4 regions of the Mesorhizobium sp. M0968 genome follow, and region 3 is predicted to be linked to each of the others. Evidence: predicted binding sites of a transcription regulator. Region 3 holds the regulator's gene; each other region holds the start of a gene.
The links. Region 3 encodes LexA, which represses DNA repair genes until DNA is damaged. Its sites were predicted from a motif close to TGTTCNNNNTGTGTTCNG; they were not measured.
Positions count from the first base shown of each region.

Region 1: the regulator LexA is predicted to act here: its motif matches at 973-990, upstream of NKH67_RS24060 (YifB family Mg chelatase-like AAA ATPase).
Region 2: the regulator LexA is predicted to act here: its motif matches at 2,714-2,731, upstream of NKH67_RS20000 (DUF3072 domain-containing protein).
Region 4: the regulator LexA is predicted to act here: its motif matches at 2,417-2,434, upstream of parE (DNA topoisomerase IV subunit B).

Region 1 is NZ_JAMYNL010000017.1:31,164-35,211, reverse strand. Features, by position in the region: gene NKH67_RS24060 (YifB family Mg chelatase-like AAA ATPase) at 1-880, opposite strand, end outside; gene gshB (glutathione synthase) at 1,043-1,984, opposite strand; gene NKH67_RS24050 (GtrA family protein) at 2,202-2,576, opposite strand; gene NKH67_RS24045 (glycosyltransferase) at 2,585-3,592, opposite strand; gene NKH67_RS24040 (GtrA family protein) at 3,722-4,048, shown strand, end outside.
Region 2 is NZ_JAMYNL010000011.1:60,284-64,331, reverse strand. Features, by position in the region: gene NKH67_RS20010 (hypothetical protein) at 567-1,460, opposite strand; gene NKH67_RS20005 (hypothetical protein) at 2,100-2,225, shown strand; gene NKH67_RS20000 (DUF3072 domain-containing protein) at 2,459-2,677, opposite strand; gene NKH67_RS19995 (Crp/Fnr family transcriptional regulator) at 3,066-3,740, opposite strand.
Region 3 is NZ_JAMYNL010000014.1:50,964-55,011, reverse strand. Features, by position in the region: gene NKH67_RS22100 (hormone-sensitive lipase) at 1-212, opposite strand, end outside; gene kynU (kynureninase) at 308-1,555, opposite strand; gene lexA (transcriptional repressor LexA) at 2,003-2,737, shown strand; gene NKH67_RS22085 (ComEC/Rec2 family competence protein) at 2,731-4,048, opposite strand, start outside.
Region 4 is NZ_JAMYNL010000002.1:24,695-28,742, reverse strand. Features, by position in the region: gene NKH67_RS02975 (FUSC family protein) at 1-252, opposite strand, end outside; gene parE (DNA topoisomerase IV subunit B) at 295-2,346, opposite strand; gene NKH67_RS02965 (GGDEF domain-containing protein) at 2,619-3,788, shown strand; gene gcvP (aminomethyl-transferring glycine dehydrogenase) at 3,861-4,048, opposite strand, start outside.

The sequences.
Region 1 (4,048 bases), on a different contig from region 3:
GGGCAAGCGAGGCCTCGCCCGGCCGCACGCGCAGACCGCCGCCGACCATCGCCGCCATCGAGGCCGAATGATGCGGCGCGCGGAACGGCCGCCGGTCGGTGAGTTTTCCTTCGCCGAGTTCGCCGGCCACCGAGGCGATCATCGAGACTTCGAGCAATTCCTTGGGCGCCAGCGGCGGCAGGATCGACGGCAGCCGCTGCGCCAGCATCGACTTTCCCGACCCCGGCGGTCCGACCATCAAAAGATTGTGGCCGCCGGCGGCCGCCACCTCCAGCGCCCGCTTGGCGGTCTCCTGGCCCTTGATGTCGGCGAGATCGGGCAGGTCGCGCGCCGCGGCATGGATGCCGGCTTCCGGCCGTGACAAAACCTGCGTGCCGCGAAAATGATTGGCGATGGCGATCAGGCTGCGCGGCGCCAATATGTCGAAATCCTTGCCGGCCCACGCCGCTTCCGGCCCGCAGGCGAACGGGCAGATCAAGCCCTTGCCTTCGGCATTGGCGCCGATCGCCGCCGGCAGCGCGCCCGCCACCGCGGCAATGGTGCCGTCGAGCGACAATTCGCCAAGCACGACATAGCCGGCCAGCATGTCGCCCGGAATGGCGCCGAGCGCCGCCATCAAACCGAGCGCGATCGGCAGATCGTAATGGCTGCCCTCCTTGGGCAGGTCGGCGGGCGCCAGATTGACCGTGACCTTCTTCGACGGCATCGACAGGCCGGATGCATGCAGCGCTGCCTGCACCCGCTCGCGGCTTTCGGCTACAGCCTTGTCGGCAAGGCCGACGATGTGCATGTTGACCTTGCCCGGCGCGATCATCACCTGCACGTCGACCGGCACGGCCTCGATGCCCTGGAAAGCAACCGTGCGAACCCGCGCCACCATGTCTTCACCCCGGATGCAGGCTTTGCCCCAAGCCTTTGCGATCATGCCGCGAACGGCGTCACCGGAGACAACCACAGATTTCCGGCGAAGGCAAGAACATTTGGGGAACAGCTGAGCGCAACGGCTGCAATGGTTTGCAACGCGGCCGCTCGCGAAGCGAGGCTAGTTGCGCTTCTCCTCCACGGCATCCCAGAACAGGCTGGCGATGTCGGCGCCGCCGAAGCGCTGCACTTCGCGTATGCCCGTCGGTGAGGTCACGTTGATCTCGGTCATGTAGTCGCCGATGACGTCGATGCCGACGAGGATGAAGCCGCGCTCTTTCAGCGCGGGGCCGATGCGGGCGCAGATCTCGCGTTCGCGTTCCGTCAATTCGGTCTTTTCGGCGCGGCCGCCGACATGCATGTTGGAGCGCGAATCATGCTCGGCCGGCACGCGGTTGATGGCGCCGACAGGCTCGCCGTCAATCAGGATGATGCGCTTGTCGCCAGCCCGCACCTCCTTGAGGTAGCGCTGCACGATGTAGGGTTCGCGGAACATCTGGCCGAACATTTCGAGCAGCGAGGCGAGGTTGCGGTCGGCCTCGTGCAGGTGAAAGATGCCGGCGCCGCCATTGCCGTAGAGCGGCTTGACGATGATATCGCCGAACTCCTTGCGAAAGGCGGCGACCTCGAGCGGGTCCTTGGTGATCAGCGTGTCCGGCATCAGGTCGGGAAATTCGGTGACGAAGATCTTTTCCGGGCTGTTGCGCACCCAGGCCGGGTCGTTGACCACCAGCGTCTTTGGGTGGATGCGCTCGAGGATATGCGTGGTGGTGATGTAGTTCATGTCGAAGGGCGGATCCTGCCGCAAAAGGATGACGTCCATCTCCGCAAGATCGGTGCGCACCTTCTCGCCCAGCGAATAATGGTTGCCCTTCTCGTCGCGGACCTGCATCGCCTCGATACGGGCAAACACCTTGCCTTCGCGCAGCGACAGCCGGTCGGGCGTGTAGTGGAACAGCTGGTGCCCGCGCCGCTGCGCTTCCAGCGACAGCGCAAACGACGTGTCGCCGGCAATCGACACGGTAGAGATGTGGTCCATCTGGACGGCGACTTTCAGGGGCATGGGTGCTCTCCGGCGCAGTTGCAACAAACGTGCGTCCACCCGGACGCACATACGCTCCAACACTTTGAATCCATGCATCGTGCTTTCCGAAAATCATTTCCGATTTTTCGGGCCGATGCATCGACGAGAGCGATATAAGGAAATCGGCGGCCTCTGCCAATCGGCCAAGGTCATGATGAGGCTGCGCTTCTGGCGCAGACCCCAATGCGATGTGCGTTCAGCGGTCGAAGACCAGCTTGGAATAGCCGAGGAAGGACAGCGCCATGGCAACCAGCGAGGCGACCGCAAGGGCGACGAGCGGCGGCACCATCGGCAGCGCGAACAGCATGGCGCAATAGACGAGATAATTGACGAGGCTGGTGGCGATGCCGACGCCGCCATAGCGTGCGCCCTCTTGCGCGACGCCGCGGCTGGAAGGCGAGAAGGTCAGATGGCGATTGATCAGCCAGGTGACGGACAAGGCAAAACCGATCGAGATGATGCGAGCCGCGAAGGGGCCAAGCGGCGCTATCGCCAACACCAGCCAAAGCGCCGCCGCGTCGGCGACGAAGCCGATGCCGCCGGCGACAATGAAGCGGGCGAGGCGTCCCATTTAGGGCTCTAAGCCGCCCGCGGGGTCTTGCGCGGTCCGGTCTTCAAAGTCGCGAGCGCACTTGCGCGTTCGCGTTCGACGCGGCCGGAAGGCATCGACAGATAGAAGATGCGCTTCTGTTCGGCCCGGCCGCGCGACACCGAATCGAGGATTACCCCGGTCACCGCCGCCAGCATCGACAGCAGCAGCAGCCCGACCGACAGCACCCACGTCGGCATGCGCGGCACAAGCCCGGTTTCGGCGAACTCGATCAGCACCGGCGCCATCAGAAACAGGCTTGATGCCAGGAAGAACACCGAAAAAGCGCCGAAGAAACGCAGTGGCTGCGTCTCCTTCATCAGCATGGCGAACATCCACAGGATCTTCGCGCCGTCGCGAAAGGTCGACAGCTTCGACGAGGAGCCTTCCGGCCGGCGGCCATAGTCGAGTCCGATCTCGCTGACCGGCAATTTGAGCTGCGAGGCGTGCACCGACATTTCGGTCTCGATCTCGAAACCGCCGGAAACGGCGGGAAAACTCTTGACGAAGCGCCTGGTGAAGGCGCGGTAACCCGAGAAGATATCGGTAAAGTCCGAGCCGAACAAACGTTTGTAGAGGCTGTTGAAGATGCGGTTGCCGAAGGCGTGGCCTGTCCTGCCGGCGTCGTTGGCGACGCCGCGCCTGGTGCCCACCACCATGTCGGAGCGCTCGGTCAGCAGCGTGTTGATCAGTTGCGGCGCGTCCTCCGGTGCATAGGTGCCGTCGCCGTCGGCCATCAGGTAGATGTCGGCCTCGATGTCGGCGAACATGCGGCGCACGACATTGCCTTTGCCCTGGCGCGGCTCGCGCACCACGATGGCGCCGGCGGCGCGGGCTCGGAGCGCCGTCAGATCGCGCGAATTGTTGTCGTAGACATAGATCGCGGCGGCAGGCAGCGTTTCGCGAAAGCGCCGCACCACTTCGCCGATCGTCAGCTCCTCATTGTAGCAAGGCAGGAGCACGGCGATGCTCGGCTCATGGCGCACTTCTTGTGGCATTTTCGTCTCCGGATGCCCTGTAAGGCCCCTGACCGCTCAAACGCCGGCCTCGCTCGGGCGGCTTTACTATTTATTGAAGCTGTTAAGGCTAGGTTTAAACCGCACCGTATTCCTTCCAAAGGTCCCGATATGAGCACAGCCGACGATGGCGCCTCCATTTGGAGGTCCGATATCGCGCTGGCACTGCTTGCCACGGCGCTGGCGCTTACCGTCAATGCCTTTGCCGGCTTCCCGGCACTGACCAATGCCGGCGGCGACAACGACAATCTGCTGCGCCTCGTCGAAGTTCGCGACATGCTGGCCGGCCAAAGGTGGTTCGATCTCCACCAGTACAGGATGGGCCTGGAAGGCGGTTTCGTCATGCATTGGTCGCGGCTGGTCGATGCGCCGATCGCCGCCATCATCATCGCCGTATCGGCCCTGACCGGCAGCGCGGCCTTTGCCGAGAATGTTGCG
Region 2 (4,048 bases), on a different contig from region 3:
AGCTGGTATGCACTCCCAGTTGGCCTCGGATCGGCCTTGAGCGTCAAAATTCTGCAGAAACGGTTTGACGTTCAGGATGACCTTGGCGCGCCCGCCACACGGTAGCGGAGCGGCGGACTTCATCGCAGTCCGGCGATGGCATAAACGCTGAGCGTGAAGCGGACATGAATCTTTCGCGTTCAGGTACATCGTTCTGGCAAATTCGAGGAACGCCACGCCGGAAGCAGGAATCGTGTGCTGCTCCCAAGCTCCCTCGGAAGGCAAGTTGACCACCCACCCACCGTTAGTCTAGGTCCGGCCGGTGCGTTCCAAACGTCATAGAAGCCGGTCGATGGCTTTACTGCCACGCGGGTTATTGGAGCCGGATCATCGATGCTGGTGTCGTGCGCCTACGCCCACGTCAAGTTCGGTTTCATGCATGGGAGCTTCAAGGCCAGCGACGTCATCATCGAGCAATGTTCAGCCAAGCCATATGTTGTTCGCAATCGTTGCACATGGAAGGCTCCGATCGGGGTAACATCTCAACACTAGGGCAATCGGACAGACGGTGGAAAACGGCCCCAGCTTCAAAAGCTAGAACAATGCCATAAGCCTTGTGCCCTTCTTCGCGCCAGGCTTCGAGCTATTTGGCGAGCTATCCTGAGTTCGGCCAGCGTTGGTTGCCACCAGCCTCGCTGCCGTTCCGGTAATCCGGCAGCACGCCGAGCGGGCCATGTTCTAATCAATTCAGCCAACGTCGCCGGACGCCATCGGCCCCAGACGTGGTCGACGTTCGCCTCGATCAAATGCGGATAGAACGCTGCTATCTGCGAGGCGTCGACGAGTTCACCCGAAATCTCGGTGAAGACCACGATACCGTATTGCTCCGTTGCCACGGCACGGCCAAGCCGGGGTAAATCGTCCGGGGGCAGTGGGTAGCGACGTCGCCTGCGTTCGGCATACCGCAATCTGGCGGCTTTATGTTCCTCGGAGTCTTTGGACGCTTCTCGTCGCCGTTTCCTCTCCTCCGGTTCTGCGCGGCCTGCGGCCCTTTCGATGCTTGGCCAATGGCGCTTCAACTCCTCGTATGAGCGGAAAGGCACCCTCCAGGCCCGCAGTTCGTCGTCCCAGCTCGCCCATGGAACGGCTCGTAGTTCCTCAAGAACCGTCCGCGAATAAGGCGTGCGGATGCGCAGGTCGTCCGCGACTTCCAGATACCGGCTCGACAGGGGATCGAAGGCGAAGGCATCCCGTCCCTTGCTGTCATCATGTGCTGCTCGCAAATCCGCCTCTTGCACAAGCCAGCGCTGGATCCGCCGCTCTGCAGTCTTTCCTGGCACGAACCAGGTTCTGCGCTCGTCACTCCACCTGGCGCGCGGGAATGTCTGTCGAAACCGCTCAACCGCCGCACGATCGTACGGAAAGCGCGCTTCGGCACCAGGAGCCGTCTGCGGTGCAGCAGGGGCGTCGGATTTTTCCATCAGATTGCGAAGCACAGCATGCGCGCAAACAACGCGGTGCAGCTCATTTGGGTCCAAGAACATCAGAACGTATAGTTAGACCTGCAAGAGGAAGCCGATGAGGCGATCGGTGAAGACGCTCCCGCCTTACATATGCCGCTACGGTTGACCAGGATCCGCGTGAGAACTTCACGTTTGTGCTCCGATTGGCACCGGGTCCTGACGCATCGTGCTTTCGGTTGTTCTGTGGTTCCTCGACCGATAGCAGGACGGCGAGCCCGCGTCGCCGGAGGATAAGAACGACGCGGGCCGATCGGAGATATCCGATCTGGCAGCAAAAATATGAGGGAAAGAGTTTGCTGCGTGGGCAGAACTTTTCCTGCGCGCCGGTGTTCCATCGCGTGAGGAAAAAAGCCCGCCGCACAGGTTGATGCGGCGGGTCGATCAAACGCTGTTGCACCGAGCGGGGGGTCGGACATGCCCGGTGCGCGCGGACCACGCGAACTTTAGATGCACCAGCTGCGATGCGTCCACCAACCGACGGTTGGAGTTTCATTCCGAGAACTGTCTCACAGTGCGAAGCGGGCAAGTAGTTTATCGGGAACCCAGCCTTGGCACAGCACGTTGCTCAGTCGCTGGCCTTCGCAAAGGATGCATACAATGGCGAAAGACATATCTCGCGAGGAAGAGCAACGCGGCACCGAAAAAGTTTTCTTCTGGGGCGCTGCAATCGCCCTTGTCCTGTTTGTGTCTTTGGTGACCATCGCCCTCGTCGGAAGGGCCTGATCTGTTTCGACAGTAGGATTGGATCGGCGGGTGCGAGGTCTCGGTGGGTTTAGGGCGAATGCCGGGCTGTTGTACCCTATGAGCCGCTCCCATCCGCCGTTTGTCGTCTCGATCGCCGGTCGAGCCACAATGCACTGAATTCAGAAGATTCATTGCGGGTCACCTGCACCAAAACTGTCCCAATCCATCCGATCGGCTGTCCTTTGCTAGAGACGAAAAGCCACGGGCGGACGCTACAGGCCTAACTTTTCCCGGAGTGCACCAATGCGTTTAGAAGCTTCCGCCTTGCTAAGGCCGTCGGCATAGGCCTCAGGGTCGTCGGCCTGTTCGGCCAGAGTTTTCAGATATGAGGCTTGTGCGGGAGTCATTGGGTCATCTCCGCTGACCCAATCTTCCGGGTCTTTTCCGACATTTGCCGATGCCTCGATTTTTGGGTTGTGCCGGTCGCCCATGGTCAATCTCCCTTGATTGATCAGCACAATGAGAAACGATCATGATTTGTTCCGCCACAGTCACCGACCTGGTCAGTGTGTGGGATCGGTCGGAGTAACGTCGACGCTGGCCGGGACCCGGACAACACGTCGACTGCGGCTGGATGGTGGTTCCCGCGCCGGACTGGCAGCCATATCCTGCTCTGGTCGCCAACGGCGCTGACAGAGCCTCCGGTCTCAACATATCAATTCTTTGCGGGAAGGGAGAGACTCGGCGTCCCTCACTCAACGGTCGCAACCAGCAGGGGTTGCCCTTCGCGAATCGAGACCCCCCGCCCAGCATTAGCGATGGCCTGCCGCTTTAGGTAGTTTGTCTCATCCCATCGGCGGACTTCGATATTGGCGCGGATCATGGAGATGCCTGCTCGCCGATCAGGCGCGCATATTCCGCCTCCGGCTGGCCATATGAGCTGTTTGCCAAGGTGATGAGACCAATTCGATCACGGACGATGACCTCGCCACGATTTGACCTGATCAGACCGCGGCCTTCCAGCATTTGAAGTGCCAGGGTGACGCCCGGCCGTCGTACACCCAACATGACCGACAGGAATTCATGGGTAATCGGCAGCCGGTCGCCTTCTATGCGGTCGTTGCACATGACCAGCCATCTTGCCAGCCGTTCTTCCAGTTTCAAACGCGCATTGGCGAGGGCGGTATAGCTTGCCTGGATCCACGCGTAGTGCACGTACCGCAGCAGAAAAAGCCGCAGCGTCGGGCTGTCGGAAAGCGCCTTTGTGAATGGCTCGGCGTCCATGCTGGCAACCTCGGCATTCGCTTGAATGTAGCAGTCGTGCGGCGATCGATCGCCGCCCATGATCAGCGCCGAGCCGGTCATGCCCTCGAAACCAATGACTATAACTTCGGCGTCGACCTCCGGCCGGAGTTTCGCCACCATCGAGCCGATCCCCGTCTCAAAGAAGTAGACGGCCTCGATAGCGGCGTTTGCGGTTTCGAGCTGCGTCCTCAATGGCAGAAAGCTACTGTGAAGGTGAGGCCTGAGCAATTGAAGGTCGGCCGGAGACATGCGCCGCAGCAGTTCGTTTCTGTATACAGGCTCTGGGCTAGGAATTGGCTGTGGCGCCCGATCGCGGTCTTCTGAGTTTGCGACGCCAATTTTGGAGGTGTTGGGGCTGCTCATGGCTCCCTCCCGAATTGGGGCGGAAGCACGATGCTCGCTCACAGCCGGCGATGCCCTTAATGTTTATCACCGATCAAAGCAGAGTACGCCTTTCAAACCGGCGAGTCCCGAGAATTATCCGTCGGTCGATGCGGCATGTCCACCTCTCCGGGCCTCCGCGCCCCTGTCTCATAGCAGAGGAACAACCGCACTCG
Region 3 (4,048 bases):
CCCTTAGGCTTGATGGCCGGCAGGAAAAGATCGAGCCGGTTGCGTGGATTGTCGCCATAGGCCATGTCGAGCCGCGCCCTGCCCTCGGTCGAAAGCACGTCGCGGAAAACCCGCGCGGGCTCGATCCAGGCCGCCGGCCAGCGATCGCTGCCGGCTATGTTGGCGCCGTTGGCATAGGCGTTGTCCCAATCGGCAATGTGACGTTCGAACACCCTGCGCCCTCCCTGGCATATGGCCTTGCAGCGTAGCCGTAAGCATCGCGCGGCGCGTCGTCGCCAGCCTCACGATTCCAGCTCTCGCATCAATCTCAAGTGACAGCTGCTTTGATGGCGAAGCGCGCATCCTTCCACGCACCGGTGTGCAGGATGTCCTCAAGCACTTTGACGGCCTGCCAGACATCGGCGTAGCCGACATAGAGCGGGGTGAAGCCGAAGCGCATGGTCGATGGCGCGCGAAAATCGCCGATCACGCCTCGTTCGATCAGCGCGCGCATGACCTGGTAGCCATGCTCATGCATGAATGAAATCTGGCTGCCGCGTTTTTCCCCATCGCGCGTGCTTTCGAGCGTGAGCCCGTAAGTGCCGCACTTTGCCTCGACAAGCTCGATGAACAGATCCGCCAGCGCGATGCTCTTCTTGCGCACCGCCGTCATGTCGACATCGTTCCAGATGTCGAGCGCGCCCTTCAGCGTGCGCATCGACAGGACCGGCTGTGTGCCGCACAGAAACTGGCGGATGCCGGTGCCGGCCGCATAGCCTGGCTCGAAGGCGAAGGGCCGTGCATGGCCCCACCAGCCGGTGAGCGGCTGCTGGATGTCGGAAAGATGCCGCTCAGCCGCATAGATGAAGGCAGGCGCGCCCGGGCCGCCATTCAGATATTTGTAGGTGCAGCCAACGGCAAAATCGGCGTTTGCCTTGTCGAGTTCGACTGGCATCGCGCCGGCGGTGTGGCAGAGATCCCAGACGATCATCGCCCCGGCTTCCTGAGCCCTGCGCGTCAGCGCCGGCATGTCGCGCAGTTCGCCCGACTTATAGTTGACGTGGTTGACCAGCACCACAGCGGTGCGTTCGTCGATCAGCTCTTCGATGGTCGGCGCGTCGACTCCCGAGAGGCGCAGCAGCGTATCTTTTCGCGTCGAAACCACACCCTCGGCCATGTAGAGGTCCGTCGGAAAACTATCGCCCTCGGCGACGATGACCTGCCGCTCCGGTCGCATGGCCATGGCGGCGTGCAGCAGCTTGTAGATATTGACCGATGTCGTGTCGCAGACCACTGTCTGGCCGGCCGCGGCCCCGATCAGGCGCCCGAGCTGGTCGCCAAGTTCAAGCGGCATGTTGAACCAGCCGGCCGTGTTCCATGCGCGGATGAGATCATGCGACCATTCTTCGGTCGCGGCCTTGTGCAGTTCATCGAAAGCGGCACGTGAAGCAGCTCCTAGCGAATTGCCGTCGAGATAGATCACTCCTTGCGGCAACACAAAGCGGTCGCGCATCGCGCGCAGCGGATCCGCGGCATCCATCGCCTTTATGGCCACGAGATCGGGAATTCCTGTCATGATTTGTCTGCTCCCCCAAGATCCAACGCAACGCCGGACACGCATCGACTGTTCTTCCATTACTTGGTTGCGCGCAGCAAGGCTCCACCGGCGAGAAGCAGCCTGACCAGGCGGTGGAAACCGGGACTTAACCCGAGGTTGGCGTTTTGAGTTCGTTTCGTTCACGGTGCATTGACCAAACCGCACAGTCGATACGGGTTCAATTCCGTGCCTTTTGCCGACCGACGGCCGATGCCAGTGCCGCCTTCTAGGAGGCCAGAAGGGCGCAAACGAAAGCAGAATCAAGGCGATGAGGCTCGCGGCGGTGAAAATGCGTTACGCCGGTAGGGGACGTCGTTTGTTTCCCGAGCCTTAACGCATTCATTAAACTTTAAACAGTTGCGGAACACAACTGGAACAGATAGTGTTTGTTCTGGGTTTGTTTTTCTGATTCTGTTGGGGGTCGCTATGCTGACACGCAAACAACACGAACTGCTTATGTTCATCCACGAAAGGTTGAAGGAAAGCGGTATCCCGCCTTCATTCGACGAGATGAAGGAAGCGCTCGACCTGGCTTCCAAATCCGGAATCCACCGGCTGATTACGGCGCTGGAGGAGCGCGGCTTCATTCGCCGTTTGCCCAACCGGGCCCGTGCGCTGGAGGTGCTACGCCTGCCTGACTCGATCGCCCCCGGCCTCAATGCGGCACGCAAGTTCTCGCCGAGTGTCATCCAGGGCAGCCTTGGGCAAGGCGCCCCTCGGCAGGGCAAGCCGACATCGTCGCGCGTGCCCGCAGCCGGAAATGACGACGATGTCGTCGCCGCCGTTTCGATCCCGGTAATGGGCCGCATCGCTGCCGGTGTGCCGATCGACGCCATCCAGCACCAGACGCATTCGATTTCGGTGCCGCCGGATATGATCATGGGCGGCGAGCATTATGCGCTCGAGGTCAAAGGCGATTCGATGATCGAGGCCGGCATTTTCGACGGCGACACGGTGATCATCCGCAATGCCGATACGGCGAGCCCCGGTGAGATCGTGGTGGCACTGGTCGACGAGGAGGAAGCGACGCTGAAGCGGTTCCGCCGCAAGGGCGCCTCGATCGCCCTGGAAGCCGCCAATCCGGCCTACGAGACGCGCATCTTCGGACCAGACAGGGTCAAGGTGCAGGGCAAGCTCGTCGGACTGATCCGCCGCTACTGAGTTCCGCCCTTGGCGCCGGCTTTGGGATTGTCGGCCCTGCGGTATGGCGGCAGGCCCCGTGCCGCGCGTGAAAATTTCCGTTGCACGTGCCAGGGCCGGTATGATTTTTCGACGGCGAAGCGGATCTCGGCGCGTGTTGCCGCTTGTGGATCGAAATAGACGGCGGCACTTCCCGCGCGCGCCAGTTGCCGTTTGGTGACGACGAGGACCAGCCGGTCGTAGTAGCAGGGGTTATGGGCGGTGGCGTCGTCGATGACGATCAAGCTGGCAAAGGCGCAGGCTGGCCGCGCAGTATCGCGGTCCGTGGCTTGCGCGATGATCGCGCCGGATGGATGCCTGGCAAGGCAGAGGCCGTCCGTGCAAATGAACGGCATGCCCGGCGGCAGGTCGGCCGGATCGGCAATGTCGAATTGCGGGTCGTTCTTTCCAGGGGTTTCCGGCGCGACGATGGCCTCCGATGTGAGCGCGCGTTTCCAGTTGTCGATGGTGAACTCATTCGGGCGTGCCCGGTTGACCGCGAGTTCACCGCTGCCGATCGACAGCGCGACCAGCCGTGCGTCCTCCGAGACCAATACGTCGGGAATGCGTGTCTGCGTTGTCGTCAGCAAGCCGGCGAGCGCAAAAGGAAGTGCCGCCAGCCGCAACCACGTCGTCGCCATGCTGGCAATGACGAGGGCGATCGTCACCAGAAGGACGGATCTCAGCGAAATCAGCCCGACCGCATCGATCGGCGAGCGCTCCGAGATCCACCCGGACAGGGCGATCATCGCCGTCAGCCCCTTGCCCATGACATAGAGGAAAGGGCCATCCGCACCGAACGGCATCGCCAGCGCGCTGAGAACGGCGAAGGGCATGACGACCAGTGAGACGATGGGCATGATGGCCAGATTGGCGAACAGGCTGAGCGGCGCCACGCGCTGGAAATGCCATATGGCGAAAAGCGCCGTGGCGCTCCCTGCAATGATCGAGGTCATCGCCAGACCGCACATGCCCAGCAGGACCTTTCGAGTGGCAAGGCGTAGCGGCGACTGCCGCGGCGGCGGCGTGGTGGCCCTCCCGGCGCGGTAATCGGACCAGCCTGCATAGGCGCCGACAAGGGCCGCCGTCGCGGCGAAGGACATCTGGAAACTCGGACCGACCACCTCGTGCGGCGACACCAGGATGACCGCGATGGCCGAGATCGCCAGGTTGCGCATGGTGAGCGCGGCCCGGTCGACCAGCACGGCGATAAGCATCACCGCCAGCATGATGAAGCTGCGTTCGGCCGCCACGACAATGCCGGAAAAGACGAGGTAGGCCGCAATCGAAAAA
Region 4 (4,048 bases), on a different contig from region 3:
CAGCGCGCCGGCAAGCGTGCCGAGGAGACGATAAAACCCCTTCGCCAGCACCATGCCGGCGACCGGCTGTGCGACGATGAACACCGTCATCATCGCCCATTGCGGGTGGTCGAGCTTCAGCGCATAGGCGGCCAATATCGCGATGAGGCCGGCCGAAACGGTGCGCAGGGCAAAGATCCAGTCCGAACGCGTCGGCCGCGTCAGGCCAGCGATCCGCGTGCCGATATCGTCCTTCAGCCGCGCCCAGGTCAAGTGCTCGTCTCCAGCTCAGAAGGCCAAGCTAGCGGCGGGAGCTCAGATATCCAGCACTTCCGTCTCGGCGAATTCCGCGCGTTCCTGGATGAAGCGGAAACGGGCCTCGGGCTTGGTCCCCATCAATGCGTCGACCGCATCCTTGGTCGCCGCCTCGGCATCGATAACGTCGACCCTGAGCAGCGTGCGCTTTTTCGGGTCCATGGTGGTTTCCTTGAGCTGGGCAGCCATCATTTCGCCCAGCCCCTTGAAGCGGCCGATTTCGACCTTGCCGCGCCCGGTGAATTCGGTGCGCAGGAGTTCGTCCTTGTGCGCATCGTTGCGGGCATAGGCGACCTTGCCGCCTTGCCGGATCGAATAAAGCGGCGGCACCGCCAGATAGAGATGGCCGCCGCGGACCAGGCTCGGCATCTCCTGGTAGAAAAAGGTGATCAGCAACGAGGCGATATGGGCGCCGTCGACGTCGGCATCGGTCATGATGATGACCCGGTCGTAACGCAGGTCCTCGTCGCGATATCTCGAGCGCGTGCCGCAACCAAGCGCCTGGATGAGGTCGGATATCTGCTGGTTGGCGGCAAGCTTGTCGTTGCCGGCGCTGGCGACGTTGAGGATCTTGCCGCGCAGCGGCAGCACCGCCTGGCTGGCGCGGTCGCGCGCCTGCTTTGCCGAACCGCCGGCCGAATCGCCCTCGACGATGAACAACTCGGCACCGGCGGCGGCATTCTGCGTGCAGTCGGCGAGCTTGCCGGGCAGGCGCAGCTTGCGCACCGCACTCTTGCGCGACACTTCCTTTTCCTGGCGGCGGCGCACCCGCTCGTCGGCGCGCGCGATCACCCATTCGAGCAGTTTCGAAGCCTCCTGCGGATTGTCGGCCAGCCAGTGGTCGAACGGGTCGCGGATGGCGCTTTCGACGATGCGGATCGCCTCGATCGTCGCCAGCCTGTCCTTGGTCTGGCCGACGAATTCCGGTTCGCGGATGAACACCGACAGCATGCCCGCCGCCGAGATCATCACATCCTCGGAAGTGACGATCGAGGCGCGCTTGTTGCCGACCAGGTCGGCATAAGCGCGCAAGCCGCGCGTCAGGACGTTGCGGAAGCCGGCCTCATGCGTGCCGCCTTCGGCGGTCGGAATGGTGTTGCAATAGGAATTGACAAAACCGTCGCCGCCGAACCAGGTCACCGCCCATTCGAGCGAACCGTGGCCACCCTGCTTCTCGCTCTTACCGGCAAACATTTCACGGGTCACCTGGAATTCGTCGCCGAGCGAGGCTTTCAGATAATCCTTGAGGCCGCCCGGAAAATGGAATTCTGCCTTGGCCGGCGTCGTGTCCTTTTCCCTGATCAGCGACGGGTCGCAGGTCCAGCGGATTTCGACACCGCCGAACAGATAAGCCTTTGACCGCGCCATGCGGTAGAGCCGCGTCGGCTCGAAAGCAGCGCCCTTGCCGAAAATCTGCTCGTCTGGATGGAAGCGGATCTTCGTGCCGCGGCGGTTGTGCACCTCCCCGAGCTGCTCCAGGCCGGTCACAGGAATGCCGCGCGAGAACTTTTGCCGATAAAGTTTCCTTCCCAGCGCCACCTCGACCTCGAGATGGTCGGACAGCGCGTTGACCACGGAAACGCCGACACCGTGCAGGCCGCCGGACGTCTCGTAAACCTTGCTGTCGAACTTGCCGCCTGAATGCAGCGTCGTCATGATGAGTTCGAGCGCCGGCTTCTTGAATTTCGGGTGCGGATCGACCGGAATGCCGCGGCCGTTGTCGGTGACGGACAGGTATCCGTCGGCGGAAAGCTCGACATCGATGAAGGTCGCATGGCCGGCGACCGCCTCGTCCATCGAATTGTCGATGACCTCGGCGAACAGATGGTGCATCGCCTTGTCGTCGGTGCCGCCAATGTACATGCCCGGGCGGCGGCGCACCGGTTCCAGCCCCTCCAGCACTTCGATGTCGGCGGCACTATAGCTCTCGCTGGCGTCGCGGGGCGCCGGCCGCTTCGCCGCCTGCACCAGCGGGTCGGCCGGGCGCGCGGCGGCGCGAGCCGGTTGCGGCTGCTTGTCCAATTTGGCGAAAAGATCGTTATTGTCGTCCATGCCGGTCCTGGATTCCGATGCTGCGAATCACCACCCGATACTGCCACGCTTTTGGCGGGCAGGCGACGGTGGTTCCTGTTACGTTCGAGGATAGGGCCTCTTACTGCAAAACCATTCGACAGCCAAGCGGCGGAAATGGGGTCGAAGGTGGAGCATCGACGTTTTGTAAACCCTGTCCGAAGGTTACGCCGGAAGATTGGCTAAAAGGCGGTATTTGCGGACTGTCGCTGACCTAGAATGCAGCGGAACCCTCAAGAGGCAGTCGCTTAAGCATGTTGGATTACAGTTCGCTCCTGCTCGCGGCGGCGCTGTCGGGCACGTGCCTTAGCATCACCATGTTTGCCATCTGGTTCAGCGCGCCACAGGCACGCTTTGTGCTGACGGTGGCGTGTGGCATTCTCGTGCTCGTCGCACATGTGGTGTTGTTCTGGCATTACACCAGGGATCCAAGCGCCTGGCTTTGCCAGATCGTGCTTGCGCTGCTCAGCCTCGGCTTCCTGATCATCTGCCTGTCGGCCATGCAATACCTCGGCATAGGCGACTACAGGCGAGCCATCTTGCCGACCTTGGTTGCGATGGCCGTTTGCGCGGGCGCGACGTATCTCGGGTTTGATGGTGTCGGCTTTATTGTCACCTACGCGACGGTAACGGCGCTGCTCTCGCTCATCGGGGCGATGTTCTGGATTGAGGGTGGTCACGATCGCCGGATATTGCTGGTCGTCTCGTTCCTGAGCGGCGTCTGTGCCCTGTCGTTCGGACTTTGCGGCGCGGTCCTGCTGGTCACGGGCCAATGGGTGCTCGGTGTAGCACCGGACAATTGGGCCGAGCGGGTGAATTCCGTCGTGGCCGTCGCCTGCATGACCGGGCTCGGCGCATTGACGCTCTCCCTGCACCATTTGCAGGCGCAGATCGAACTGAAGGCCGAGACGATGACCGATCCATTGACCGGGCTGATGAATCGGCGGGCGTTGACGGCACTCTACGGCGAGCGGGTCTTCGGTCCGTTCATGTCCGTTGCCATGTTCGACCTTGACCATTTCAAGAGGACGAACGACGTATTCGGTCACCCGGTCGGCGACCAGGTTCTGTGCCGCTTTGCCGCCGTCATCAGGAAATACGCCCGGACCGGCGTCGACGCCTTCCGGTTGGGCGGCGAGGAATTCGTGCTCGTCATGTCGCGGATGACGGAAGAGAAGGCCTATGACATTGCGAGCAAGATCAGCGTCGCCTTCGGCACGGAAGTCGTGGCCACCCAACTCGGTCCGTTGCGAAGCACAGTCAGCGGCGGCATCGGCTTTGGCGGAACAAACGGCACCGGTCTCGACGATGTGCTGGCCGAAGCCGACGCAGCACTCTATGCGGCAAAGCGCGCCGGGCGAAATCGCGTCGTCGTCCGGGACCGGGCGAGCAAGGCCGACGGGCCGGCCTTGCGTTCTGCCTGATTGAGGTTTCTATCTTCTTGTTAGACCCATGATCTTGTCCGAAAACCGGATTCCACTTTTCGGGATCATGATCTATTCCGCCGCACCCAGATATTCCGACAGCGGCGGGCAGGAGCAGACAAGGTTGCGGTCGCCGGCGACATTGTCGATGCGTGACACCGGCGGCCAGTACTTTGCTGCGGTGTCGGCATCGCCGGCTGGATAGGCTGCCTCCAGACGCGAATAGGGATGGGTCCACTGGCCGGCCAATGCCTCGGCGG